2 regions of the Pseudoalteromonas sp. Xi13 genome follow, and region 2 is predicted to be linked to the other one. Evidence: predicted binding sites of a transcription regulator. Region 2 holds the regulator's gene; the other holds the start of a gene.
What was found. Region 2 encodes ArgR, which controls arginine synthesis, uptake and breakdown. Its sites were predicted from a motif close to ANTGAATANNTATTCANT; they were not measured.
Positions count from the first base shown of each region.

Region 1: the regulator ArgR is predicted to act here: its motif matches at 12,122-12,139, upstream of EJ103_RS03120 (OadG family transporter subunit).

Region 1 covers NZ_CP034439.1:694,078-709,031, reverse strand. The annotation lists gene arcB (aerobic respiration two-component sensor histidine kinase ArcB) at 1-668, opposite strand, end outside; gene folE2 (GTP cyclohydrolase FolE2) at 895-1,815, shown strand; gene EJ103_RS03160 (DUF2726 domain-containing protein) at 1,930-2,526, shown strand; gene mtnN (5'-methylthioadenosine/S-adenosylhomocysteine nucleosidase) at 2,646-3,353, shown strand; gene ampE (regulatory signaling modulator protein AmpE) at 3,354-4,298, shown strand; gene tyrS (tyrosine--tRNA ligase) at 4,369-5,568, opposite strand; gene EJ103_RS03140 (peptidoglycan DD-metalloendopeptidase family protein) at 5,948-7,261, shown strand; gene EJ103_RS20125 (hypothetical protein) at 7,603-7,779, opposite strand; gene EJ103_RS03135 (aldo/keto reductase) at 7,793-8,764, opposite strand; gene EJ103_RS03130 (sodium ion-translocating decarboxylase subunit beta) at 8,903-10,033, opposite strand; gene oadA (sodium-extruding oxaloacetate decarboxylase subunit alpha) at 10,045-11,823, opposite strand; gene EJ103_RS03120 (OadG family transporter subunit) at 11,833-12,078, opposite strand; gene EJ103_RS03115 (DUF1328 family protein) at 12,607-12,780, shown strand; gene EJ103_RS03110 (hypothetical protein) at 12,833-13,024, shown strand; gene EJ103_RS03105 (YcxB family protein) at 13,181-13,648, shown strand; gene csrA (carbon storage regulator CsrA) at 13,699-13,890, opposite strand; gene EJ103_RS03095 (aspartate kinase) at 13,980-14,954, opposite strand, start outside.
Region 2 covers NZ_CP034439.1:3,166,136-3,181,089, reverse strand. The annotation lists gene aceE (pyruvate dehydrogenase (acetyl-transferring), homodimeric type) at 1-1,219, shown strand, start outside; gene aceF (pyruvate dehydrogenase complex dihydrolipoyllysine-residue acetyltransferase) at 1,230-3,137, shown strand; gene lpdA (dihydrolipoyl dehydrogenase) at 3,312-4,739, shown strand; gene EJ103_RS14285 (tRNA-uridine aminocarboxypropyltransferase) at 5,113-5,799, shown strand; gene EJ103_RS14280 (extracellular solute-binding protein) at 6,575-7,579, shown strand; gene EJ103_RS14275 (iron ABC transporter permease) at 7,579-9,210, shown strand; gene EJ103_RS14270 (ABC transporter ATP-binding protein) at 9,211-10,257, shown strand; gene EJ103_RS14265 (Dyp-type peroxidase) at 10,301-11,200, shown strand; gene argR (transcriptional regulator ArgR) at 11,197-11,664, opposite strand; gene mdh (malate dehydrogenase) at 11,890-12,822, shown strand; gene ispB (octaprenyl diphosphate synthase) at 12,917-13,888, opposite strand; gene rplU (50S ribosomal protein L21) at 14,310-14,621, shown strand; gene rpmA (50S ribosomal protein L27) at 14,638-14,895, shown strand.

The sequences.
Region 1 (14,954 bases), 1.2 Mb from region 2:
ATTGTCAGCGCTTGATGCGTTTGCTCGACTTGTTTATCGGTTCTGAGTACTTCTGCTAAAAAGTAGCTAGGGAAAATCTGTTCCACTGTTTTACCAATTAGTTCAGCACTGGTTTTGCCCATAACCTCTTCAAACATTTTATTACAGCCGGCAAACACGCCGTTGTTATCTCGGTAATAAAATAAATCGGGGGAAGAGTCGACAATAGAGCGAAGAAGCATGCCTTGCTGAGCTAGTTCTTGTTGTGTTTTTTTACGCTCTGCTATTTCGCGGCGAAGCTCTTCAATGGCGCGATGCTTGGCATGAAAAGCCATTTTTCGCTCATCTATTTCAATGTTGAGGCGGTTAATATTATCTTTTAATGTTTGATTAAACAGCTTTTCTTGTTTTGTGGCGCTGTCTAAATAAGCGTATGAGGCATCTAATTGTCTAATCGAGTTGAGTAAAATACTGATCATAAACGGAGATACAACCGCGGTAAAAAATACCACAGCTAAAATATCAACTAAATTAACCTCACCCAGTGCCACATAATAAAACATACTCGACAATATAAGCGACACGCCTAATAAAAGCGCGTAGCACATTGCCGCGGTTTTTAACTCACCAAAGCGAGTTATTAAACTAGAAAGTACTCGAGCCCAAGGGCTCAAAGAAGAATCGGTCATAGGTCAGTGTATCTCGTTACTAGGCATAAATAAAAAGTGCCTATTAATAGTCAAACGCATTTTGCAGCAGATTTTAGCATTTTTCTATTAGCTATATTCATGTTGTGCGACAAAAACAGAAAATTTTCATGTTTACTTTTGCCTACTTGTTAAACTCATCATTTCAGCAATAAATTATTTAGTGTAAAATGCTGCGCTTTATTATGACCAATAACGAGTAGCGCACATGCAAACCAACATGCCCGATATAGCTGATACGGCTCCCGCCTTACAAACAGGTAAGTTAGACTGGGTTGGTATGGGCGAAATAGAACTGCCATTTATTTTTGAATCGAAAGATTTAGCACCCGTTACCGTTAACGCAAAAGCGCGTGCCTTTGTTAATTTGTATAAAGAAGACGCTAAAGGCATTCATATGTCGCGTTTATTTTTAGCGCTTGATTTACTCTCTACAGAGCAACAAGTTAACCCACAAACTTTAGCTCAAGCACTCGATACCTTTATCACCAGCCACGAAGGATTAAGTGACAAAGCCCAAATAGAGTTTAAATTTGAGTTACCGCTGCGTCGTAAATCGTTATTAAGCGGTAAAGCAGGTTGGAAAAGCTACCCAATCACCCTAACCAGCACTATTGAAAATAGCGTAATTAGCTACGAGCTAAGCGTTGATGTTACTTATTCATCAACCTGTCCATGCTCTGCAGCACTTGCTCGCCAACTTATTCAAAATGCTTTTAGCGAAAAGTTTAATCAAGAAACACTTAATCAAAAAGATGTTTTAGCATGGCTAGGTACAACGCAGGGTATTGTGGCAACGCCTCACTCACAGCGCTCAATTGCAAACGTTAAAGTAAAGCTAGACAACACAATTAGTGAATTTGACGTTGTAAATTTAATTGATACATTAGAAGCTGAACTAAAAACCCCCGTACAAGCGGCAGTAAAACGTGAAGATGAGCAAGAATTTGCCCGCCTTAACGGTCAAAATTTAATGTTTTGTGAAGATGCTGCACGTAAAATTAAAGCGGTTCTTGAAAACGATAACTTTAGTGATTACTGGCTACAAATCAATCATTACGAATCGCTCCATGCGCATGATGCAGTCGCTATTGCCGTTAAAGGAATTGAGGGCGGTTACAAAGCCTAACAGCCCTGCTGCATTAATAATAAATACATACGGTAATTAGCCATAACAACCAATTTTTAGGCACGTAAATTGCTTTACTTGAGCAGTGTCAATTTGTTGTTATGGAGTTACCGTATGGAATTCGCTTTATTATCAATTTTAGTATTAGTGGTTGGGGCCTCTGTGGTTGCGTCAAAATTTAGTGATGATGGCGGCAATCCCTATCCTTTTACCCGCAAACAAACCGTGTTTACACAGGTTGAGGGTGCATTTTTAAATCTTTTAGAGCGTGCGGTAGGCGATCAATACAAAATTGTGAGCCGCGTCAAACTCATCGATGTAATCGACTGCAAGCAAGGCCTCTCAGCTAAATCAAAACGTGCAGCTTTAGCTAAAGCTAAAAATAAGCAACTCGATTTTGTGCTGGTAGATAAAGAGAAAATGACGATAGTGGCTGCGGTCGATTTGGTTAACAACGCCAATAAAGATGGCCACAAAGCGCAGCGCGACTGGTTTGTAAACGGCGCTTTAGAATCCGCTGGCATTCCACATATTCGTATGAAAGTAAAATCAGGCTACCGCCCTTCTGAGGTGCGCGATGCAATTATGTTTAAATTAGGCAAACCTGCAGCGGTGCAATCGGCTCGTCCAACACGTAATCGTGTAAGTAAACCTGCGGTATTGTCACCTTCTCAGGCTAAAGCGCAAACCACTGCGTTAGCCGAAATTTAAAATAGAATTAAATACTCTCCTAAAAGTATTTAAAGCGAGCCGTAAAACAGCTCGCTTTTTTGTTTTTTATTGCTAACTTCACGTATAATCTACGTATTCAAACTCAGGAATCAAACACTATGAATGTTGGTATTATTGGCGCAATGGAGCCAGAAGTTAAAATTTTACGTGAAGCAATGCAAAACCCACAAGTGCTAACTAAAGCAGGGTTTACCTTTTACACAGGCGAATTAGCAGGTAATACTGTAACACTTGTGCAATCGGGTATTGGTAAAGTGGCATCAACGATTGCAACCACGTTATTAATTGATAACTTTAATCCTGATTGTGTTATTAACACAGGTTCTGCCGGTGGCTTTGATCCCTCTCTAAGTGTTGGCGATGTTGTTATCTCTTCAGAAGTACGTCATCACGATGTAGATGTAACCGCTTTTGGCTACGAAATTGGCCAAGTTCCACAAATGCCAGCAGGCTTTGCCGCACACCCAAAACTAGTTGAAGCTGCCGAGCAAACCATTGCGCAAATTAGCGAAGTAAAAACCTTAGTCGGCTTAATTTGTACGGGTGATTCATTTATGTGTGATCCAGTACGAATTGATAAAGCACGCAGCGACTTTCCTACAATGCTTGCAGTAGAAATGGAAGGCGCATCTATTGCACAAACGTGTTTTGCGCTTAATACGCCATTTGTGGTTATTCGCTCTATGTCTGACATTGCCGGTAAAGAGTCGCCGCAATCGTTTGAAGAATACCTAGAGACTGCATCAATCAATTCATCAAAAATGGTTGTTGCACTATTGGAAAAACTAACAAAAGTTACGCTGTAAATGCTAAGCAATATTGTTCAAAACCATTTGGACTTTATTGCCTTTTTTGTGGCGCTCATTGCTGAGCGCTTTTTCCCGTTAAAAAGCTGGTATCACCCTAATACAGTATTAACCGCTGTATTTAGTGCTATAGGAAAACGGGTTTATAAACCAAGTGAGCCTAAAAATTACCTTTATTTAGCCTCCACTCTTGCCTGTGCGCTAGTTTTAAGCGTTATTCTTATTATTATTGTGTTACTGCTTGAATTTGCCTTTTATCCTGAGCTGCTAGCGGGCCTCATTTTATATTTGTGCCTAGAAAGCAAAGCGATTGAAAAAAAAGCCCTGCGTGTTGCAAAGTTAGTAAAACAAAACCAAAAATCTACCGCGCGTGAACTCGTAAAGCCACTGCTTGCCCGAGAGGTCAATAAGCTCTCAGCGCCAGGTATTATTAAAGCCTTAATTGAAAGCTTAATTTTACGAACTGCCCGTAATTACTTTACCGTTATATTTATATTTTTATTACTTGGGCCAATTGCCGCTTTAGCGTATCGGCTACTGACTTTAATGCAGCATGCTTGGCGCACCGATATTTCACCTAATAGCCACTTTTTAAAACCGCTTAAAATACTTTTGTTTATAATCGAATTTATCCCCGTACGCTTACTTGCATTAACCATTGCCGCAAGCAAAGCCAGTAAACAAAGTATGCATTACATAAAGCACTATGGCAGACACTTTTACCAAACAAATACAGGGTGGATTTTAAGTGTGTTCTCCGCCTCTATTGGCGTACAGCTAGGCGGCCCTGCGGTTTATTTTGGTAAGCGTTTTAATAAAATGCGAATTGGAACCGAGCGACTCCCAAAAGCCGAAGACGTGCCTGTGATCATAAATAGATTAAACCAAGCGCGTGCATTTTGGCTGTTAGTTATTATCAGTATTGAGATATTAAAGCTGATTTAGTGGTTTTTTAGCAGCCAAAATACGCGCACAAAAAAACCAGCCTAAGCTGGTTTTTTAGTTTTAACTGCGCTTACGCTACAGTAATGTTGGCAAACTTACGTTTACCTACTTGGTAAATAGCGGTCGTGCCTTTTGCTACTTCAAGTTTTGTATCAGTGATTTTATCTTCACCGTTAAGTTTTACTGCACCTTGCTTAATCATGCGCATTGCTTCAGAAGTACTGGCTACTAAATTAGCTTCTTTAAGTAAGTTAGCAATTAAAATAACTTCTTCTGCAATCGTAATTGTCAGCTCAGGGATTTCATCAGGTAGCGCTTTTTTCTGAAAACGTTTGATAAAGTCATCGTGTGCTGCTTGCGCAGCTTCTTCATTGTGAAAACGTGCAATTAACTCTTTCGCCAGCTCAATCTTAATATCACGCGGGTTAGTGCCCTGCTCTACGCGTTGTTTTTGCGCTGCAATTTCTTCGATTGATAAGCTACTTAGTAAGTCGTAGTAGCGCCACATAAGTACGTCGCTAATCGACATTACTTTACCAAACATATCGTTTGGCGCATCAGTAATACCAATGTAATTACCAAGCGACTTAGACATTTTTTGAACGCCGTCAGTACCTTCAAGCAATGGCATCATTAATACTGTTTGAGGCTTTTGACCTTCTACTTTTTGAAGCTCGCGACCCATTAAAAGGTTAAAGCGCTGATCAGTACCACCAAGCTCTACGTCTGACTCAAGTGCAACCGAATCCCAACCTTGTACGAGTGGGTATAAAAATTCGTGAATTGCAATGGGTTGGCCGCTGCCGTAACGCTTTTTAAAGTCGTCACGCTCTAGCATACGCGCTACAGTTTGATTAGCTGCAAGTTTGATCATACCTGCGGCACCGAGGTTTTCCATCCACGAAGAGTTAAAGGCTACGGTGGTTTTAGCTGGGTCTAGAATCTTAAAAACCTGCTCTTTATAAGTCTCAGCATTGGCAAGTACATCTTCACGGGTCAGTGGTTTACGTGTTACATTTTTGCCTGTTGGATCGCCAATCATGCCGGTAAAGTCACCAATTAAGAAAATAACCTCATGACCTAAATCTTGAAAGGTTTTCATTTTATTAATTAGTACAGTGTGACCTAAATGTAAGTCTGGCGCGGTAGGATCGAAACCGGCTTTAATTTTTAACTTTTTGCCCGACTTTAGTTTTTCAACTAATTCGTCTTCAATTAATATCTCTTCTGCACCGCGTTTTATCTCTGCTAGAGCGGTTTGTAAATCCACTGTGTATTACTCCAAAATTCTGCCAACGAAGGGGCAACTAGATGACTTGCTACATAAGGGTTTAAAACAGATTTAAACCAAAAGCACTTATGTTGCTAACATAACAAATTTCTACCTAATTAAAACAATTTTTTATGCGAATAATGCAACTAAACTCAATAAGCTTAGTCTCACTGTGTTAGGCAATTAGAAATGGTGTTTAAACGCCGATTTTAGCGCACTTTAGAAACAGTTTAAATCGATAAACTTAAACAACTATAAATTGTCATTTTACTAACATTTGCGGGGCTTTTAGCTTTATTTACTAGTATTCGTACCTTATTACGTATATCCTGCATTAATATATATTTTATTTTCACGACAGCAGAAAAGGCACGTTATGGTTCACGTGGTTAACACGCTTCCCAAAAAACACAAATTGCTTATTCTAGGTTTGGTTTCTGCTATTGTTGGCTTAGCCTTTCTTCCTTCAGAAAAAGCGACTGCATCCAAAGACAATAGTGCAAATGCACTAGAAATTGGTAAGCGTTACGAGTTACAAGTTAAAGTTGAAGACAACGAAAAATTAACTGAATTAAATTCGCCAGAAGCAGCAGAAAAGCTGCCAGAATACGACTTAGTCGATCACCAAGTTAAAAACGGCGATAACTTAGCAATTATCTTCAAGCGTGCTGGCTTTTCAGCGCAAACGCTTCACAAGCTAATTAACACCAATGCTGAAACACGCAAACTAACTAAAATTCACCCAGGTGAAATACTTAGTTTTGCAACAGCAGAAAACGGTGATTTAGCTCAACTTCGTTATGTTATTTCAAAAACAGATACTTTGTTTGTTACCTTAAATGACGAAGGTAATTACGACACATCAATAGATAGCAAAGAAATTGAAACACTGAGCAAAACAGCCGGTGGCGAAATTTCTAGCAGCTTTTGGACCTCAGCAATTGCTGCAGGCTTAAGCGAGCGCCAAATAATGAACTTTGCTGATATATTTGGTTGGGATGTGGATTTTGCCAACGATATTCGTAAGGGCGATCAGTTTGGGCTAATTTACGAGTCGCATTATGTTGATGGCGAGTTTATTGGCACTGGTAAAATTATTGCGGCAGAATTTATAAACCAGGGCCAGCGTTATGCGGCTATTCGCCATACCGACGGCAGTTTTTATACGCCTGAAGGGCGCAGCATGAAAAAAGCATTTTTACGTGCGCCGGTAAACTTTAAATATATTAGCTCGAGCTTTAACCCACGTCGCTTACACCCGGTAACAGGGCAAGTAAGAGCGCACCGTGGTATTGATTACGCAGCACGTACAGGCACTCCGGTTGTAGCCTCGGGTAACGGTAAAGTAATTAAAGCAGGTTACAGTAAGTACAATGGTAACTACGTATTTATAAGCCATGGCACACAGTACGTAACTAAGTACTTACACCTTAACAAAAAGCTTGTTAAAACAGGCCAAAAGGTTAAACAAGGTGACAAAATTGGTACCGTGGGTTCTACCGGCCGTGTAACAGGCGCGCACCTACACTACGAATTTTTAGTAAATGGTGTACACCGTAATCCTAAAACCGTTAAGTTACCTAAGTCTGAGCCATTACCACGCTCTGAACTTGCTAAGTTTAAACCTATTGCCGAAAACTTTATTGCACAGCTTGAACGCAATCGCGAACTACAGCTAGCATTTAAGTAACGTATAAGTTATAGATACTAAAAAAGCCTTTGCAGGGTTAACCTGCAAAGGCTTTTTTGTGTTTTTATTAATTTATTAGGGCGTGTTGACCTTTGCGGATTGAAATTTGTTCAATCTAGGGGCGATTAAATCGCGGCGCGAGGTTTGTAACCTAGTGGGCTAAGTAAAAACCGAGTAACAAAGAGTTTATCGCCCCTAGGCAGAACCCGAAGGGCAGCGCATGTTTGGCATTTATGCTGCGTTATCGCCTATTTATGGGGAATAACCACACTTCATAGGCTCTGCCTTGCCTAAAAACCAAACACACTGCTGCAAATTCAACCATCAAAGTTCAACACGCCCTAATTCATTAATACATAAATTAGCTGTACGACTAAAGAAACCATAACCAGCGGCCAAATATATTTGCTGTATTTGGTTGCGCCATCCAACCCCATTTTACCTTGGTACTTTTCAAGCAAAGGTATCAGCACCGCTAGAGCGACAAACAAGCAAATTAAAATAACAAATATATTCATTCCTAAACCTTAATTATGGTAATTCATGGCCTTTGGCGCTTACATACAATGCATACCAATGTTCGCGACTTAACGTAACATTTAGCGCACCGCATGACGCTACAATACGCTCAACGTTCGTTGTGCCAATAATTGGCTGTATTAATGCAGGGTGGCGTAATAACCAAGCTAAAACAATTGCCTCAGGCGTTGTATCGTAAAGTGCAGCAAGCTTATTTACGAGTATGCTGGTATTTATATCGGCTTGCGATGCATTTGTGAAATCGCCCCCTGTGTATAGCCCTTGGCATAAACTCCCCCAGCTTTGTATTTGAATATCAAAGTGGCGGCAATACTCTACACTGCCCGGTGTAAAGTTCAGATCTTTTCCATCTGCATTACCTGCATAAACACCTTCATCAACAAATTGGTGTTTTTGTAAACTTGCTTCAATTTGGTTAGCAACAATTGGCATATCTAGGGCGTGTTGTAAAAAGTTCATTTGGTGCTGCTGCATGTTCGATACGGCAAAATTACGTACTTTGCCGCTTTCTTGAAGACAGCTAAATACTTGTGCAATTTCTTCTACTTCCATTAACGGATCAGGGCGATGAAGCATAAGCACATCAAGGTAATCGGTGTTTAAACGTTTAAGTGAACCTTCAACTGACTCTTCAATCCACTTGGCCGAAAAGTCGTAACGCTTAGGGCCTTTATCATCTTCAAAGCGTATACCGCATTTAGATTGAATATACATGTGCTCGCGCAGCTCTGGTCGCTCAGCTAGTGCTTGGCCAAATACCTGCTCGGCTTTGCCAAAGGTATAAATATCGGCGTGATCAAAAAAGTTAATGCCGCCAGCTATGGCTGCATCAATACACTCGTGAGTTTGCTTTAAGTGAGCCTTAGTAATGGCGTCTTTATTCCAACCGCCGCCTAGGCCCATACAGCCAAAAACGAGTCTACTAACATGAGGTAAATATTTTGCCAAAGGGGTGTGAAGCATGATGACTATCCTTATTAGTGTGCATAGCCCTCACTGTAAACAAAAACACGTCTGCAAACAAACTTTAATACGTGCAGTTTTATAGGCATAAAAAAAGCGCAGTAAACTGCGCTAATCGGTTGGATTAAATCCTAAATACTAGCCAACAAGCGCCAGTAATATACCTGCGGCTACGGCACTTCCTAGCACTCCAGCTACGTTTGGCCCCATAGCATGCATAAGTAAAAAGTTATGTGGATTATTCTCAAGCCCAACTTTATTAACTACACGCGCCGCCATCGGTACTGCCGATACACCCGCAGCACCAATTAAAGGGTTAATAGGTGTTTTAGAAAGCTTGTTAAGGCCTTTTGCCATAAACACACCCGACGCTGTACCAATAGCAAATGCCAGCGCACCGAGCACCAAAATACCAATGGTTTCTACAGTTAAAAACTGATCAGCCGCTAGTTTAGAGCCCACTGCCAAACCTAAAAATATCGTGGTTATATTAATAATTTCGTTTTGGGCACTGTTACTAAGCCTATCCACAACACCAGACTCACGCATTAAATTACCTAAACAGAACATACCTACTAAGGGAATAGCCGCTGGTAAAAACATAGCGGTTAAGCTCAGTACCATTAAAGGAAATACTATTTTCTCTTTTTTAGATACTTTGCGCAGCTCTGGCATTTTAATAGCACGCTCATCAGGTGTAGTTAATGCGCGCATAATAGGCGGCTGAATAATTGGCACTAACGCCATGTAAGAATAAGCAGCAACCGCAATGGCACCTAGTAAATCAGGGGCAAGCTTAGATGCTAAAAATATAGCTGTAGGGCCATCGGCACCACCAATAATGGCAATGGCTGAGGCATCTTGTAAGCTAAATTCAAAGCCAGGTACATAGTTTAATAAAATTGCCCCAAACAAGGTGGCAAAAATACCAAACTGCGCGGCTGCACCCAGTAATAACATACGCGGGTTGGCAATAAGCGCACTAAAATCAGTCAGCGCCCCTACTCCCATAAAAATTAATAAAGGGAAAATCCCCGTATCAATACCTACGTAGTACACGTAATAAAGCAAACCACCTGGGTCAGAAAGCCCAGCAACCGGAATATTAGTCAGTATTGCGCCAAAGCCAATCGGCAGCAGTAATAGGGGTTCAAAGTTTTTAGCAATGGCTAAAAACAACAACAAACACCCTACCGCAATCATTATTAAGCCAGGAAACGTAAAGTTAGCAATGCCGGTAGCATGCCAAAGGTTTAAAAGACCTTCCATTAAAGCTACTCCTACGCCATCGCTATAATTGCATCGCCCGTTGTCACAGCATCACCTTCAGACACTAAGACCTCAGCCACAGTACCTGAGTGCATTGCACGAACCTCGGTTTCCATTTTCATCGCTTCCATAATAACAACCACATCGCCTTCGTTTACGGCTTGGCCTGCTTTTACTTTTACTTTAAAAATATTACCTGCCAGTGGCGCATTCAGTGTTTCACCTGATGCAACAGATGCTGATTGTGGTAAGTGCTCTGAATCTTTTAGCGTTACCTCTTTAAGCTCGCCACCTTGCGCAACCACTACATCGTAAACTTTACCGTCAACTTTAACGCTGTATTGCTCAGCGCTAACACCTTTGTTGCTTGCAGGTTTTGATGCAGGCTTAGCGTTTGCATCATCAGCACTTGGCACTGCTTCAAAGGCATCTGGGTTGTTACGGTTTTTAATAAATTTAAGGCCAACCTGTGGGAATAATGCATAGGTAAGCACGTCATCTATTTGCTCATCAGCAAGTGTTAAACCTTGTTCTTGCGCTTCTTTTTGCAGCTCTGCTTCAAGCGATGCAAGCTCTGGAGCTATATTATCTGCAGGGCGACACGTAATAACCTCGCTGCCATCAAGCACTCGCTCTTGCAGCTCTTTGTTCATAGGTGCAGGTGTTAAACCATACTCGCCTTTTAAAACACCGGCGGTTTCTTTGGTAATTGTTTTATAACGCTCACCCGTAAGCACATTTAGTACTGCTTGTGTGCCTACAATTTGCGATGTTGGAGTAACTAGCGGAATAAAACCTAAATCTTCACGCACGCGTGGGATCTCAAGTAATACTTCATTTAGCTTATCTGCTGCGCCTTGCTCTTTAAGTTGGTTTTCCATGTTGGTTAACATGCCACCAGGCACTTGCGCGAGTAAAATACGGCCATCAACACCTTTAAGGCTCCCCTCAAAGGCAGCGTACTTTTTACGTACATCTCTAAAGTAAGCCGCTATTTCTTCTAGCTGGTTTAAATCTAATTCGGTATCGCGGGGCGTTCCTTCAACAATTGCTACAATGGTTTCTGTAGCTGAATGACCGTAAGTCATACTCATTGAAGAAATTGCGGTATCAAGCATATCAATGCCTGCATCAATGGCTTTTTGATACGTAGCTGTACTTAAACCTGTGGTTGCATGGCACTGCATAGCAATAGGGATAGAAACGGTTTCTTTTAGCCCTTTAATAAGTTGCTCTGCATCGTATGGTTTTAATAAGCCTGCCATATCTTTAATACAAATAGAGTGACAACCTAAATCCTCTAGCTGTTTTGCAAGGGTTAACCACATATCTAGGGTATGCACTGGGCTTACAGTATAAGAGATAGTACCTTGCGCGTGGGCACCTACTTTTACAGCCGCTTTAATTGCCGTTTCTAAGTTACGTACATCGTTCATGGCGTCAAAAATACGAAATACATCTACACCATTTTTGTGGGCACGCTCAACAAACTTTTCTACCACGTCATCGGCATAGTGGCGGTAACCCAATAAATTTTGCCCACGTAATAGCATTTGCTGTTTAGTATTCGGCATTGCTTTTTTAAGGGCACGAATACGCTCCCACGGATCTTCACCTAAATAACGAATACACGAGTCAAACGTAGCGCCGCCCCACGACTCAATAGACCAATAACCGGCATCATCAAGTTTGCTAGCAATAGGGAGCATGTCATCTAAGCGCATACGGGTTGCAAGTAAAGACTGATGAGCATCGCGTAAAACAAGTTCTGTTAATTTTAATTTAGCCATGTGTGCCTCTTATTTATTATTTGATTTGTACTGAGCAATGGCAGCACTAATAGCAGCGATGTGCTCGTTTGGCACACCTTGAGATTTTAAAGATGGTGATTTAACCGGTATTGCAACTTCAGCCTCGTCAAAACGAGCAACCAAGTTAGACATGAGTGACACAGCACCAATCAATATTGAAAGAAATACAAACACGCCCACCATGCCCGTAAGCATCAAGCTACCTGCGGTTGTGAGTACAGCTCCTATATCCATTTTTCTCCCCCTGCACTATATAGCGATATAAAAAACCGCTTTATTTAAATAATTATTCACCGAATGATAACAAAACTTTTAACTTTGTCCACCACCTGTCAATTGGTAAAACCAATTAAAATTAAACTAACATACAGTCACAATAGTTAACATAGCTAATATAGGGTTAAATTAGCTTAGATATAGATGATAAAAATAACCGTTATAGGCAAAGGTTATATGGTTAAACCCAAAAAAACTTAAAAACTATAAAAAATAGTAAGTTAAACGGCAGGTAAAAAATCAGTTTGGGCTAAAATGTAAATTGGTCTTACCAAGATTAGTGAAACAGCGCGCAAAAAATATTTATTTTTTTACTCTCTTTACAATAGTGTGAATAAGTTACATCGTTAAACGTAAAACTTACCAATCCTAAATTTACAATCTTCGCTCAAAAAACCATAACATATTGAAAATTAATAAAATTAAACTCTGGCACGCAACTGGCATTATTACTTTCGAACGAATTTGATAACCAAGGAGAAAACAATGTTACGCTGGACAATTACATTTTTAGTTATTGCTTTAATCGCTGCAGTGTTAGGTTTTGGTGGTATCGCAGGTGCCGCAGCTGGTATAGCAAAAATTATATTCTTTATCTTTTTAGTACTTTTAGTGATTTCTTTAGTTTCAGGTGCGCTGCGCGGTAAATCGCCCAGGTAGCTACTAACATACTTAAAACACTAAACAATCAACATATACAAGGAATTACATTATGAACTCAACAACTTTAAAAGCAGCACTAATCGCCGTATTTGCAGGTTTCTTTATGATGGGTTGTGAAGACAACCACGCAGAAGAAGCAGGTGAGCGTATTGATGAAGCAGTAACTGACGTGCAAAACTCTGTTGAAGATGCATGTGAAAATGTAAAAGAAGGCGTTAACGCAGAAGAAACTAACTGTTAATCTGTTTGGTAACGTAAAAAACGGCTTTTAATAAGCCGTTTTTTTGTGCGCTAATAAAAAGCGGCTTCTAACTCTTAAAATGCATAGCCTACATTAACGGGTGTGATTTTTACGCTAGCTTGTTAAAATAGCGAAAACTATTACTTATTAGCAATTATGGCACTGAGCACCACTTACACACTCGATAAACCCTACTACTACGAATGCTTTGACGAGTCCCACTCTTATAGTAAAGCAGCCAAGCCAAAGTATTTTTTGCTGGCATTACTGGTGTGCTTAGGTTTAATTAGTATTTACGCTATGGACGATCATTACCTAGGTACATTTTTAATAATGCTGGGTGTATTAGAATGCGTTGCCTTTTATTACCGCAGGCCTTGGTGGGTTACGCGCCAAATGTTTAGTCGTGCTTCGGGCTCAACGGTTACTCTTTCGTTTACCGATGACGCTATTAGCACCGAAAACCACTATAAAAGCCATACATTTAAGTGGGCAGAAATAACCCATATTATTAAAACCAACCACGGCTACTTAGTGCACCATAATAAAGGTATGCAATATATTTCTAGCAGTGTATTAACCGATGAAATGCGCGATTTTATAAACAAAAAAGCCACTCAATGAGTGGCTTTTGGTATAGCTAAGTGCATTACTCAGCTAAGTATACGTGTTGATTAAGCATTGCCCGGATTAGGGTTAGACTTTTCAGCTTGTATACGCATGTAAATCTCTTCACGATGCACTGAAACGTCTTTAGGTGCGTTAACACCAATTCGAACTTGATTTCCTTTAACACCTAATACAGTAACAGTTACTTCGTCACCAATCATTAGGGTTTCACCTACTCTACGAGTTAGTATTAGCATTCTCTTGCTCCCATGTTCCAATAAATTATAAGATTCCGCTTGACCATTTTAATGAAAAATTGATTGAAAAGTAAGTAAAAACTCCCAAACTATCCATTTTCTGTTAAAAATTCTGAGTGTAACGCTCTTACTGCTAGTTCTAAATACTTCTCGTCAATTAAAACCGATACCTTGATTTCAGACGTCGATACTAAAACTATGTGTATGCCTTCTTGCGCCAATGCATCAAAAAATTGATGCGCTACACCACTGTGAGACTTCATTCCTATGCCAACAGCCGACACTTTTGCAACTGTTGTATCACTAGAAATGCTATCAGCCTGCAGATTTACCTGTTGTTGAGTTAGTAAATCGTGTGCTTGCAAATAGTCATTTGAATGCACAGTAAAAGCATAGTCTATTTTTTCAAAGTTATGATTAACTTGACTAATCATATCTATTTCGATGCCATTTTCTGCAAAAAGTTTCAAAATTTTTGTAAGAGAATGAACACAGTATGGTACGCCATGTACCTTTATCAAGCATTCGTCACGATTAAACGCAATCCCCGACACAACCTTAGTTGGCATATCGCTCTCCTCAAAACTTATTAGCGTTCCTTCATCGGGCTCAAAACTCGAAAGCACCCTTAGCGGCATTTTATGATTACCAGCCGACTCAACAGCACGAATATGCAATACTTTTGCGCCTAAGCTTGCCAGCTCTAGCATTTCGGCAAACGTTACATGGCGCATTCGCTGTGCGTTTGGTTCTACACGAGGATCAGTAGTGTATACGCCATCAACGTCGGTATAGATCTGACATTCATCGGCTTTTATTGCCGCGGCTATTTCTACCGCAGAGGTATCGGTGCCGCCACGTCCAAGGGTTGTAATATTGCCCTCTACATCGCGCCCCTGAAAACCGGCAATAATCGCAACCCGATTATGCTCAAGTTCATGCTTTAAACGCGTCGCAGCAACCTCTTCAATACGGGCTTTACCAAACATGTTATCGGTTTGAATATTAACCTGATCGGCTAGTAGGCTTACAGCCGAATGGCCACGTTTTATAATAGCCATAGC
Region 2 (14,954 bases):
TAAGCCGCTACTTGAAGAGCAAAAACGTGATATTTCTACCACAATGGGCTTTGTACGTGCACTTAACGTGTTACTAAAAGACAAAGGCATTGGCAAAAACATTGTGCCAATTATTGCTGATGAAGCACGTACATTTGGTATGGAAGGTTTATTCCGTCAAATCGGTATTTACAATCCACATGGCCAAAACTACACCCCTCAAGACCGTGATATTGTTTCTTACTACAAAGAAGCTACATCAGGCCAAGTTCTTCAAGAGGGTATTAACGAGCTAGGTGCAATGTCGTCATGGGTAGCTGCTGCAACATCTTACAGCACTAACGATTTACCTATGATCCCATTCTACATTTACTACTCTATGTTTGGTTTCCAACGTGTTGGCGACATGGCATGGATGGCGGGTGACCAGCAAGCACGTGGTTTCTTATTAGGTGCAACAGCAGGTCGTACTACGCTAAATGGTGAAGGTCTACAGCACGAAGATGGTCACAGCCATATTCTTGCAAATACGGTTCCTAACTGTATTTCTTACGACCCAACGTACGCATTTGAAGTAGCGGTAATTATTCAAGATGGTATTCGTCGTATGTACGGTGAAAACCAAGAAAACATTTACTACTACCTAACGCTTATGAACGAAAACTACCATCAACCAGCAATGCCAGAAGGCGCTGAAGAAGGTATTCGTAAAGGTATTTACAAGCTTGAAAGCTACGAAGGTAAAAAAGCCAACGTACAGCTATTAAGCTCAGGTACTATTATGACTGAAGTGCGTAAAGCGGCAGCCATTTTAAGCGAAGAGTACGGTATTGCTTCTGATGTTTACTCAGTAACATCATTCAATGAGCTTACCCGTGACGGTCAAGACGTTGAACGTTTCAACATGCTTAACCCAGAAAGCGAGCAAAAAACGCCATACATCACTAGCGTATTAAACGATTCAGTGACTGTTGCTGCGACCGATTACATGAAAAACTACGCTGAGCAAGCGCGTTCATTTATTCCAAGCAGCAACTATAAAGTGCTTGGTACAGATGGTTACGGACGCTCTGATAGCCGTGAAAACTTACGTCGTCACTTTGAAGTTAATGCAAGCTACGTGGTTGTTGCTACGTTATCTGAACTTGCTAAACGTGGTGATGTTGAAAAGTCAGTGGTTGTTGAAGCAATTAAAAAGTTCGACATTGACACAAACAAACTAAATCCACTGTACGCATAAGAGGTTTGCAATGAGTATTGAAATTAATGTACCAGATATCGGTGGCGATGACGTAGAAGTAACCGAAATCTTAGTAAGCGTTGGCGACAAAGTAGATGTTGATCAATCGCTACTAACCGTTGAAGGCGATAAAGCATCAATGGAAGTACCTGCTGCGCAAGCAGGTACAGTCAAAGAAATTAAAGTAAGCGAAGGCGACACGGTCACAACAGGGTCGTTAATCATGATTTTTGAAGGCGAAGAGTCAGGTTCACAAAGTGAGCCAGAAGCGCCAGCTAAAACTGAGGCATCTGCACCTGCAGAAGCTTCAGGTTCTTCAACTAAAGAAGTAACCGTACCAGATATTGGTGACGACGAAGTTGAAGTAACAGAAATCATGGTCGCTGTTGGTGACAGCGTAGATGAAGAGCAGTCAATTTTAAGTGTTGAAGGCGATAAAGCATCAATGGAAGTACCAGCTCCTTTTGCCGGTACTGTAAAAGAAATTAAAGTAGCCGAAGGCGACAAAGTAAAAACAGGCTCTTTAGTGTTTGTTTTTGAAGTTGCTGGCTCAAGTGCACCTGCAGCAGATGCGCCAAAGCAAGAATCTGCGCCAGCAGAGACTACTCAAAGCGCCGAGCCAAGCACAAAAGAAGTAAACGTGCCTGATATTGGCGATGATGAAGTTGAAGTAACTGAAATTATGGTTGCTGTTGGTGATACGGTTGAAGAAGAGCAATCTATCTTAAACGTTGAAGGCGACAAAGCGGCAATGGAAGTACCAGCCCCGTTTGCTGGTACCGTTAAAGAAATTAAAGTGGCCGCTGGCGATAAAGTCAAAACTGGCTCACTTGTGTTTGTTTTTGAAGTTGCAGGCAGTGAGCCAGCAAAAGCAGCAGCCCCGGCTGAGCAAAAGCAAGCAGCACCTGCTAAAACCGAGTCTGCGCCAGCTCAAGCTGCACCTGCTGCTAAAGCAAGCGATGAAGGTTTTGAAAACAACAGCGCATATGCTCATGCATCGCCAGTTGTTCGCCGCTTAGCGCGTGAGTTTGGTATTAACTTAGCAAACGTTAAAGGCTCAGGGCGTAAAAACCGCGTAGTAAAAGAAGACGTGCAAAACTATGTTAAAAACCTAGTTAAGCAAGTTGAATCAGGCCAATTACCTGCTGGTAAAGGCAATGCAGGCGGTGGTGAGCTTGGCTTAATTCCGTGGCCGAAAGTAGATTTTGCTAAATTTGGCGAAATTGAAGAGAAAAAACTATCGCGTATTCAAAAGCTGTCGGGTAAAAACCTACACCGTAACTGGGTGCAAATCCCACATGTTACACAGTTTGACGAAGCTGATATCACCAGCCTTGAAGTGTTCCGTAAAGAACAAAACGTGTTAAGCGAGAAGAAAAAGCTTGGCGTTAAAATCACACCACTTGTGTTTGTGATGAAAGCGGTAGCTAAAGTACTTGCTGAGTTCCCAACGTTTAACTCGTCATTGTCTGAAGACGGTGAAAGCCTTATCCTTAAAAAGTACATCAATATTGGTGTTGCAGTAGATACGCCAAATGGCTTAGTTGTTCCAGTATTTAAAGATGTGGACAAAAAAGGCATTATTGAACTATCTCGCGAGCTGATGGATATTTCTAAAAAGGCGCGTGAAGGTAAGTTAACGTCATCTGATATGCAAGGCGGCTGTTTTACTATTTCAAGCTTAGGCGGTATTGGCGGTACGGCATTTACGCCGATTGTTAATGCTCCAGAGGTGGCTATTTTAGGTGTGTCTAAATCTGAAATGAAACCTAAGTGGAATGGTAAAGACTTTGAACCAAAATTAATGGTTCCGCTTTCTATGTCGTACGATCACCGTGTGATTGACGGTGCTCTAGCTGCACGCTTTACCGCAACGCTTGCTAGCTACATGAGCGACATACGTCAGTTAGTGATGTAATCGCTACAATATGAACAAAATCAAATCCCAGCCAGTTGTTTTTAGCTGGGATTTTTACTATATGCAATGATACAATCTTTGCACTATTTGTGAATTGCTCTGATTTTCTGCCTTGCAGAAACATGGCAGTTAAATTTTAGGGCAGTGTCCCGTTCAAACATTTAAGGTAATAGCATGAGCAACGAATTAAAAACTCAAGTTGTTGTACTAGGCGGTGGTCCTGGTGGTTACTCTGCGGCTTTCCGTGCTGCTGACTTGGGCTTAGAAGTTACATTAGTAGAATCGCGTGAAACATTAGGCGGCGTATGTCTTAATGTTGGTTGTATTCCTTCAAAAGCACTTTTACACGTAGCTAAAGTGATTGATGATGCGGCTGAAATGTCATCTCACGGTGTTTCGTTTGGCGCGCCACAAATTGATTTAGATAAAATCCGTTCTTGGAAAGATTCTGTAGTAAGCAAGCTTACTGGCGGTATCGACGGTATGGCTAAAATGCGTAAAGTAAAAGTAGTAAATGGCTACGGTAAATTTACTGGCAGCAACACTTTAGCTGTTGAAGGTGCTGACGGTACAACAACTATCACTTTCGAAAATGCAATTATTGCTGCAGGTTCTCAACCAGTTAACTTACCTTTCATCCCAGAAGATGACCGTGTAATTGATTCAACTGGCGCACTAGAGCTTAAAGATGTACCAGAAAAACTACTTGTATTAGGTGGTGGTATTATCGGCCTTGAAATGGGCACAGTTTACCGCTCATTAGGTTCTACAGTTGATGTTGTAGAATTTGCAGACCAACTAGTACCAGCTGCTGATAAAGACGTAATTAAAATTTACTCTCGCTACGTTAAAGACAAGTTCAACGTTATGCTTTCAACTAAAGTTGTTGGCGTTGAAGCGAAAGATGATGGCTTATACGTATCATTTGAAGGCAAAAACGCTCCAGCTGATGCCGTACGTTATGACAAAGTACTTGTAGCTGTTGGCCGTACGCCAAATGGTAAGCTTTTAGATGCAGATAAAGCAGGCGTAAACGTTGATGAGCGTGGCTTTATTAATGTTGATAAGCAATTACGTACTAACGTAAACCACATCTTCGCAATTGGTGATTTAGTTGGCCAACCTATGCTTGCGCATAAAGCGGTACACGAAGGCCATGTTGCTGCAGAAGTTATCTCTGGTCAGAAGCACTTCTTCGACCCTAAATGTATTCCTTCAATTGCGTACACTGACCCAGAAATCGCATGGGTAGGTGTTACTGAGAAAGAAGCAAAAGAGCAAGGCTTAAGCATTGAAACTGCGGTATTCCCGTGGGCTGCTTCAGGTCGTGCAATCGCATCTGCTCGTACAGAAGGTCAAACTAAACTAATCTTTGATAAAGACAGTGGTCGTATCATTGGTGGTGCTATGGTTGGTATTAACGCAGGCGAAATGCTTGGCGAAATCGGCCTAGGTATTGAAATGGGTGCTGATGGCGAAGATATCGCATTAACAATTCATGCTCACCCTACATTGAACGAATCTATCGGCCTTGCAGCTGAAGTATTTGAAGGTTCAATCACTGATTTACCAAACAAAAAAGCAGTTAAAAAGAAGAAGTAATTTAACTTTTTAATTTAACTTTTAAAAACCCAGCTTTTGCTGGGTTTTTGTTTTTATAGGCGCCAATTAAAAAAAATAAAACAAAACTAGCTTTTGTTGGTATCGTCTTTTATTTTGAGCTGATAGCTGATAGCTGATAGCTGATAGCTGATAGCTGATAGCTGATAGCTGATAGCTGATAGCTGATAGCTGATAGCTGATAGCTGATAGCTGATAGCTGATAGCTGATAGCTGATAGCTGATAGCTGATAGCTGATAGCTGATAGCTGATAGCTGATAGCTGATAGCTGATAGCTGATAGCTGATAGCTGATATCTATTCCCTTTTATTTTAGCTACAATACGCGCCGAACAAATTTTAGGTAATAGCCCTCTTGAAAAATCCCCAACATAACTCAGTATTAGTTTTACGTGCTCAGCAAATTAGCGAATCACGCCGCGAATTTAATGCCCGTGGCGGCAAAATGGATCGCTGTGAGCAGTGTTTAATTGCTAAGCATTACTGTATATGTGAGGGTGTAGAACAAGCGCAGTGCGATGCTGGCGTGTGTTTATTAATGTATCATAATGAAAGCTTTAAACCGTCAAACACAGGGCGTTTAATTGCTGAAATAGTCCCTGACAACTATGCATTTAGATGGGACAGAACAGAACCAAGCGCTGAGCTATTAGCCTTATTAAACAACGCTGATTATCAACCTATGGTGATATTTCCAGCTGAAGATGTAGAGCCGGGCAGGGCAACCAACGAAGTAAACATTGAACCTGGCAAAAAGCCATTATTTATATTTTTAGATGGCACCTGGCGCGAAGCTAAAAAAATGATCCGCAAAAGCCCGTACCTAGATAATCTACCGGTGTTGTCGATCACCGCTGATAAACTATCAGATTACCGTTTACGCGTTGCACCTCACGCATACCAGTTAGGCACTGCTGAGGTAGGCATTATGGTGTTAGCGCTCGCAGGTGAGCAAGATGCCGCCTTAAAACTTGAACAGCACTTTATAAAATTTCGTGATGCGTACTTACTTGGTAAGCGAAATAAGGGCAGGCCACAGTAACTTAATTTTAGGCAAAGAAAAGCGCGCTCTATCTCTAGGCGCGCTTGCGGAATCTTCTAATTTTGCATCCTGCAATTGAACTTAATCAACTCCAATTTTTACTTATCCATGTGATTACGATATTACTTTTTAGTTCTATGTAATTTAGGCTATCCGGGCCTATCTCCTTTAAATCCCTGTACATCCTGTAGTGGTAAAAACTATTACCTATTCCTTTTGGCACATCCTAGTGCAGTCCATTAATTTACAATTCCATTGTGTTGCCTCAAGGGCCTGTCCATTCAATTCCTATCACATCCTGTTAAACAACTATCCGCTGTTGTTATCCTTGCTGTATCGTCCTGATACGTTCCTTTGTGCAACAATCCATTGCGATACTCATCCTGAGCCTGTCCTAATTTCCGTGTTGTCCGTAGTAACCTAATCATTGGTTGTTCGAGTAAGCAGTCCATTTCCTTTTACTCGATAAGCATCACTGCTTGGTTGATGTAGTAATTGTAGCGTGCTGGTACAACTAAAATAGGTTAAAACGGCTATAGATTTACTTATAAAAAATGAGCGTTTATAATAAATCGAATAAAAACAATGGTTTATGTTGGTTTTACTGGGTTGTTATAGGTTTTTTTACTCATTAGCTGTCACCTCTGTAAGAGATGTCTTACGCGGTATTTCCTTTTTGGTCATTAATTACTTATTTACATTTATGTAAAGAGTGTATATTTTCACTTATCACGATAAAATCCCCTGTAAATAATTACTATTTAGGTAAATTGATATGAGAACTGCACTGGCTATACTTACTTGTATTATTAGCGCTTCGCCTGCGTTTGCGAGCGATGTTGTTAATATTTACTCTTTTCGTCAACCGTTTTTAATTCAACCTATTTTAACCGACTTCACTAAGCAAACAGGCATTAAAACGAATGTGGTTTTTGCAAAAAAAGGGTTAATAGAGCGTGTTAAGCGTGAAGGAAAACACAGTAAAGCCGATTTAGTATTAACATCTAATTTTAGTGCACTTATTCAGCTAGAAGATCTAAATTTAACGCAAAGTATTAAAAGTGATCGCATTAAAAACAATATTCCTGCGTCGTATAGAGATAGCGACGGGCAGTGGGTGGCATTAACTAAGCGGGTTCGCAATGTGTATTCATCAAAAGAGCGCCTAGGTGCATTACCTGAACTCACCTACGAAGATTTGGCTAACCCACAGTACAAAGGACAAATTTGTACACGCTCTGGCAAGCATCCTTATAACCTTGGCTTAGTTGCTTCGATGATTGCTCATCACGGTGAGGAAAAAACTAAAACATGGTTAGAAGGTGTTAAAGCTAATTTAGCACGTAAGCCACAAGGGAACGATCGCGCGCAGGTAAAAGCGGTAAAAGAAGGTTTGTGTAATCTTGCTTTAGGTAATAGTTACTACCTTGGCAAAATGCTTCAAGACGACGAGCAAAAAGCGTGGGCTGAGTCTGTTTATATTAATTTTCCTAATCAGCAAAATCGCGGCTCACACATAAATGTTTCGGGTGCTGTCATTACTAAATATGCAAAAAATCCTGATAATGCCCTTAAGCTTATTGAGTTTATGAGCGAAACCCAAGCACAAAATATGTATGCCTCAGTAAATATGGAGTACCCGGTTAAGCAAGGCGTTGAGCTATCAAGTTTAGTGGCCTCTTGGGGAAGCTTTAAAGAAGACGGCCTAGCACTTGATGAGATCAGTAAATATCGTCCGTTAGCCCTTAAGCTAATAGATGAGGTGAAGTTCGACCTTTAATGAATTTTATATTTAAGCTGTCTAAATGGCAGCTCTTTGCTTGGTCGACAGGGCTTTTATTGTCGGCCCCGCTGTTTTTTCTGATATATGAATCTTTACAAGGCGACTCAAAGGTATTTTCTCATCTGTGGGATACCGTGCTGTGGGATTATATTACTAACACCGTACTGCTTATTTTTGGCGTGTGCCTGCTTAGCTGTGCAATTGCGCTACCGCTTGGCTGGCTCAGTGCGTATTGCTCCTTCCCCGGAAAAAAGCAATTTGAATGGGCGCTTATGCTGCCCCTTGCAATGCCTACCTATTTAATAGCTTATGTGTATACCGATTTGCTAGATTACGCTGGCCCTGTGCAAATAGCCCTAAGAGACTGGTTTGATTGGCACTCGCCAACGGATTATTGGTTTTTTGATATTCGCACTTTGCTCGGCGCTATTGTAATGATTGCACTTGTGCTGTATCCGTATTTATTTTTAATTTTTAAAACCGCATTGCGAGAGCAGTCATTTAAGTTAGTGCAAGCTAGTCAATTAATGGGTTTATCGCCTTGGCAAAGCTTTTTTAAGGTAAGTATAGTGCTTTCTCGTGGCTCAATTGTGGCAGCCCTTGCGCTCATAAGCATGGAAACCATGGCCGACTATGCAACGGTAAGTTACTTTGCAGTGAGCACTTTAACCACCGCAGTGTACGATACATGGTTTGGTTATTACTCACTCACGGCTGCAGCGAAAATATCGGGCGTTATGCTGTTACTGCTGTTTTTAGCTTTAATGGCGGAGCGCTTTAGTCGGCGTAACCAAGCCGTGTTTGAGCGTCAATCAGGTGTTAATAGCGAGTCGTTGTATAAACTTAAAGGTAAACATGCATGGCTGGCTACGTCATTTTGCAGTGTTATTTTACTCATTGCTTTTATTATACCTATGTTGGTATTGCTAAATTATGCAATAACTTACTTTGATAAAGCCTGGAACACGGCATTTTTTAGTTACGCGTGGCAAAGTTTAAAAGTAGCTATTACTGTAAGCGTAATCAGCATAGTACTCGCTACACTAATCGTTTTTTATCAGCGTGTGGCAAAGCAAGGCTATTCTTTAATACCTGGTCGTTTAGCGAGCACCGGCTATGCACTGCCAGGTACGGTTCTGGCTATTGCTGTGTTATTACCGCTTAGCGCATTAGAAAACTCAATAAATACAGTCCTTGAGGGCTACAACCTAGATATAGGTTTATTACTAACCGGCAGCATTGTCACTATTATACTGGCTTACTTAGTGCGCTTTTATGCCATTGCGCACGGTGCTATAGAATCGAGCTTTGTACGTATTAGTCCATCACTGGATATGGCTAGCCAATCTATGGGTAAAAGCCAAGGGCAAACACTGCGCTTAGTGCACCTTCCTTTATTACGTAGAGGTCTTTTAACAGCTGCATTGCTTGTATTTATTGAGTGTATGAAAGAGCTGCCAGCCGCATTACTATTAAGGCCTTTTGACTTTGAAAGTTTAGCCACACATGTATTTCAATATGTGAGCGATGAGCAGCTTGAGCTTGCTTCTATTTCCGCTTTATTTATTGTTTTGGTTGGGTTGATCCCCTTGTATTTTATTAATCGTTCTATGGAGCAACGCAGTTAAATGAGCCGTTTAAATTTACAAGGTGTGGGTTATCACTACAGTGGCACGCACGTGCTACACAATTTAGATTTAACGGTGGGTCAAGACGAAATTGTGTGTTTGCTCGGGGCCAGCGGCTGCGGTAAAACAACCACCTTAAAAGCAATTGCTGGCCTTATTGAAATAAATGAAGGTAGCGTATTTATAGATGGCAAATGTGTAAGCGATAAGCATACATTTGTATCACCAGAGCATCGTAATATAGGGATGATGTTTCAAGATTATGCCTTGTTTCCGCACCTCAGTGTGGCCGATAATATTGCGTTTGGGCTGGGTAAAATAAGCAAAGTTCAAAAACAGCAACGGGTAGAGGAAATGCTAGAGCTAGTGCATTTAACAGGGTGTGCAAAACGCTACCCTCATCAGCTCTCGGGCGGCCAGCAGCAACGCGTGGCTATTGCGCGGGCTTTGGCTTATAAGCCTAGTTTATTGCTTCTTGATGAGCCTTTTTCGAACATAGATACACAAGTACGTTTTGAGTTAATTGCTGATATTAGGCGCATTATTAAAGCGCAGCAGGTTTCTGCGGTATTTGTTAGCCACTCAAAAGAAGAAGCCTTTGCGTTTTCAGACACGCTAGCCATTATGCACCAAGGAAAAATAGCCCAACAAGGTACACCAGAGCAGCTTTTTGCCGTGCCAAAGACAAAGGAGGTTGCAGAGTTTCTGGGTCAGGGCATATACTTAGTCGCAGAAGTGTTAACGGCAACTGAATACGCAACGCCTTTTGGTGTCGTGCAATCGCAGCATGAGCATACGCACAGTGCAATAAAAGGGCAGGTGTATATTCGTCCACACCATATTGAGCTTGCGCAAAATACGCAGGCCGATAACCCTCAAGGTGTGAGCATTTTAAGCCGTCGGTTTATAGGCTCGGCTTATGTTTTCACTGTTGTAATTGCAGAGCAAGAGATTGAAGTTGCCGCACAATATGGCCAGTCATTTGAAATAAATGAGCAGGTTATAATAAAAATAAAACCTCACACGGTGAATTTTTTCGAATCATAACAAATGTGTTATTCGCTGTGTTTTATAAAGCTAAGGAATAACAATGGCGCAAGCGCAATCTGGGATTTGTGCTGAAGCAAACTTACACGGTTTGCATTTATTTTTTAATGTATTTGATGGTCAAGACGAGTCATTGCGTGCAAAGCTTAAGCGCGTAAGCGCAATTGAAGAAGAGTTTAGTGATCAGTTCTCCGAAGCCATGCTTTCGTGCATGGTGGCTATAGGCGCGCAATATTGGCCGCATATACTACCTGAATATATCCCAAGCGAGCTGCAAAGCTTTCCTAATATAAATCACAGTGATTTTGTTATGCGCGTACAGCCATGTGATTTATTCATACAAATCCGCTCAGACAGAGAAGATGTTAATCACCTTTTTGCATTGCAAATATTAAAGTTGTTTTCGCCCGATGTAGAGCTAGTTGAACAAATTCGCAATTTTAGGTTTTTAGATGGGCGAGACTTTAACGGCTTTATTTATGCAGGCGACACCCCACATGGACGCCAAAAACGAATCACGGCACTGGTTAATAACCCCGACAGCTTTGAACACCAAGGCAGCTATATTCATGTACAGCGTTATAAGCATGACCTGAGTGTATGGCAGCATTTATCACTAAGCGAGCAAGAGCATATTATGGGGCGCACGCGTTTAGATAACACTTTAATTGAGCCTAAGGTAGATACTAGCCACGCGACTAGAAGTGAGCTAAAAGATGAGAGCGGCCAAGCTATACTGCTTAACCAAAGCATGCCGTATGGCGATGTTTACGAGCAAGGCATGCTAAGTATTACATGCTCAGCATCGGGGAATGCGTTTGAAAAGGTACTTAACAGCCGCATAGGAAAAGGGGAGTGTTACGACCACTGGCTTGATTTTACTCAAGCCGATATGGGCTCAGCGTTTTTTGCGCCGTCAGTTAGTTTTTTAAAACAGCTTTAAACCGTATCAAATAAAATACGTACGCGCTCTAGTGTAATGTCTATTTCAGATATTTTTGCTGGCGCAATAAAAATAGTGTCATCTCCGGCAATTGTGCCCAATACACCATCCGCTTTGCCTAGTGAGTCTAATAAGCGGGCAATTAACTGCGCAGCGCCTGGGCTGGTGGTTATAATAATCATCATTTCGTTATGCATAATATCAATAACAAGCTGGCGTAGTGGGCTTTTAGCAGTCGGTACGCCCATTTCTGCGGGTAGGCAATAAACCATTTCTTGTTTAGCATTACGGGTACGCACAGCGCCAAACTTGCTAAGCATGCGCGACACCTTACTTTGGCTTATATTGTCAAAGCCTTGCTCTTTTAATGCTTCGACTATTTCGCCTTGCGAGCCAAAGTTCTCTTCTTTTAAAAGTGCTTTAAACGCTTTTACCAGCGCTTCTTGTTTGTCTTGTGGTTGCATAGTCTTTATTCATTTTTGTTATTTATAATGCAAATTCTACACAAAAATGAATAATTATGCAGCAGTTGTTTAGTTAACTTGCCAGTTTGCTGCGATAAACCAACAAAGTTTACAACTATGGTCGAAAATATACCTGAAATAAGCAGGATAAATTTGTTTTTAGTCGCTAATTTCATTATCTTAAGAGCCACAAATATTTCCTACCTCAAATTACGGAGAATTCCAATGAAAGTTGCTGTATTAGGTGCTGCAGGCGGTATCGGTCAAGCGTTGTCTTTATTATTAAAAACAGGCTTACCAGCTGGTTCTGAATTATCACTTTACGATGTTGCACCAGTTGTACCAGGTGTTGCGGTTGACCTATCTCACATCCCTACAGATGTTAAAGTAGCAGGTTTTGGCGCAGACGATTTAAATAAAGCGCTTGAAGGGTGTGATATCGTACTTATCCCAGCGGGTATGCCACGTAAACCAGGTATGGATCGTGCGGATTTATTTAACGTAAACGCAGGTATCATCAAAACATTAGCAGAAGGCATTGTAGCTAGCTGTCCTAAAGCGTTAGTGGGTGTTATCACTAACCCAGTAAACGGCACTGTGCCAATTGTTGCTGAAGTATTCAAAAAAGCAGGTACTTACGACGCTAAGCGCGTATTTGGTATCACTACGCTTGACGTAATTCGTTCAGAAGCATTTGTTGCTGAGCTTAAAGGCGTAGACGTAGCAACCGTTAAAGTACCAGTAATTGGTGGCCACTCTGGCACAACCATTCTGCCTCTACTTTCTCAAGTTGAAGGCGTAAGCTTCACTGAAGAAGAAGTAGCTACACTTACTCCACGTATCCAAAATGCAGGTACTGAAGTAGTAAATGCTAAAGCGGGCGGTGGTTCAGCTACATTATCGATGGGTGCTGCTGCAGCACGTTTTTGTATGTCTTTAGTTAAAGGCCTACAAGGTGAAGACGTAGTAGATTACGCATACGTTGCTGTTGAAAATGGCGATGCAGAGTACTTTGCTCACCCAGTACGTTTAGGCACAAACGGCGTAGAAGAAATTCTTTCTTACGGCGAGCTAAGCGCATTTGAAGAAAAAGCTAAAAACGACATGCTTGAAACTCTGAAAAAAGACATCAAAGAAGGTGTTGATTTCATGGCATAATAGCCAAGTTATGCACAAAAAAGCCTGCTTATGCAGGCTTTTTTATTGCTCGAAAATTATGGCCCTTAAATACTAATTAAGGGAGGCTGCAAAGTTAGTGATCTCGCTCTACAGCTATACGCGCTAAGCTGATTAACGCTTGCTTGTACTGCGACTCTGCTAAAAAGTCTAAACAGGCAATGGCCTTGTCTGCTTCTTGCTGCGCCTTTTGCATTGTAAATTCAAGTGCGTTGGTTTGTTTAAGTGCCGTTAAAATAGCCTCAAGGTTATCCATACCATTGCAATGCTCAATGGCATCACGAATAAGGGCTCTTTGCTGATCACTGCCGTGCTTCATCGCATATATTAGCGGTAAGGTTGGCTTACCTTCTGCTAAATCATCACCAATATTTTTACCTAATTGGTCAGCGTCTGCGTTGTAATCAAGCACGTCATCAACTAACTGAAAAGCAGTACCTAAGTGCATACCATATAAATTAAGCGCATCTAACACACTGTTATCTTGCTCGGTAATAATAGCCGCAAGCCCTGTAGCGGCTTCAAATAATTTAGCCGTTTTAGAGTAAATAACCTGCATGTAACTTGCTTCGGTGGTATTAGGGTCGTTGCAATTCATAAGTTGCAATACTTCGCCCTCAGCAATCACGTTGGTGGCATCAGCAAGCACTTGCATAATTTGCATTTTGCCCAGCCCCACCATAAGTTGAAACGAGCGGGTGTAAATAAAATCCCCAACCAGCACGCTGGCAGCATTACCAAACTCGGCATTTGCAGTTGGTGTACCACGGCGCAGGTTAGATTCATCAACAACATCATCATGTAATAGTGTTGCAGTATGAATAAATTCAACAATCGTTGCCAAAGTAATGTGATCTTTACCTTGGTAACCCAAAGCTCTTGCTGCCAATATTGCCAGCATCGGGCGTACGCGTTTGCCGCCGCTGTTAACGATGTACAAACCAAGTTGATTGACTAACGCCACATCTGAGCGCATTTGCGCGTGTATAAGTTGATTGACGTCATTCATATCGCTTTCGATTAACGCCTGGATAGCTTTTATATCCATTGATCTCCGAGCCAATTTTTATGTGTGAACGGCGCCGATTGTACAACAAAAAAAGCACTAGCTCGATATTTTGTGACGATTCATTAAAAAAACCGAGTTAAAAACCTTAATTAGCGCTTAATTAGGGTATTTAATTGTATATTTCACACTCAAAGCGCGACTATTTATTGCGCAGTCAATGGGTTCTGGAGTAGGCATAGCGACACGTAAATTTATTTTGTCTTTGCACTAAAAAGCGCTTGGCAACAGGGCAATTTAATATAAAATGGGGGAAATATTGAATTGCTCTCAATGCAGCTACTTTTTATTCATTTTAATTACAAAATAGGCTTGCTAGTTTTTATGCATTAGCGTAAACTTCGCGCCCTATCGAAGAATATTTTAGTTGCGTCGATTTGAGGGCGCACAGACGGAGTTAATTATGTACGCGGTTTTCCAAAGTGGTGGTAAACAGCATCGTGTGACTGAAGGTCAAACGATTCGTCTTGAAAAATTAGACGTTGAAACTGGTGCAGCAGTTGAATTTGATTCAGTACTTTTAGTTGCTGATGGTGAGAAAATCGAGATCGGTGTACCGTTCGTAAACGGTGGTAAAGTAACAGCTGAGGTTGTTTCACATGGTCGCGGTGAGAAGATTAAGGTTGTTAAATTTAGACGCCGTAAGCATTCTCGTAAGCAAATGGGCCATCGTCAATGGTTCACTGAAGTTAAAATCACTGGCATTAGCGCTTAATTAGAGGTACTTAGAAATGGCACATAAAAAAGCAGCTGGTAGTACTCGTAACGGTCGCGATTCAGAAAGCAAACGCCTAGGTGTTAAGCGTTTTGGTGGCGAATCAGTTCTAGCGGGTAGCATCATTGTTCGTCAACGTGGTACTCGTTTCCACGCTGGCGCAAACGTAGGTATCGGTAAAGACCACACTATCTTCGCAAAAGCAGACGGTAAAGTTCAATTTGAACAAAAAGGTCCTTTAAACCGTAAATACGTAACTATCGTAGCTGAGTAATCAGTAAGGTAGTAAAAAACCCCGCCTTTGCGGGGTTTTTTGTTTTCAGAAACGTCAAA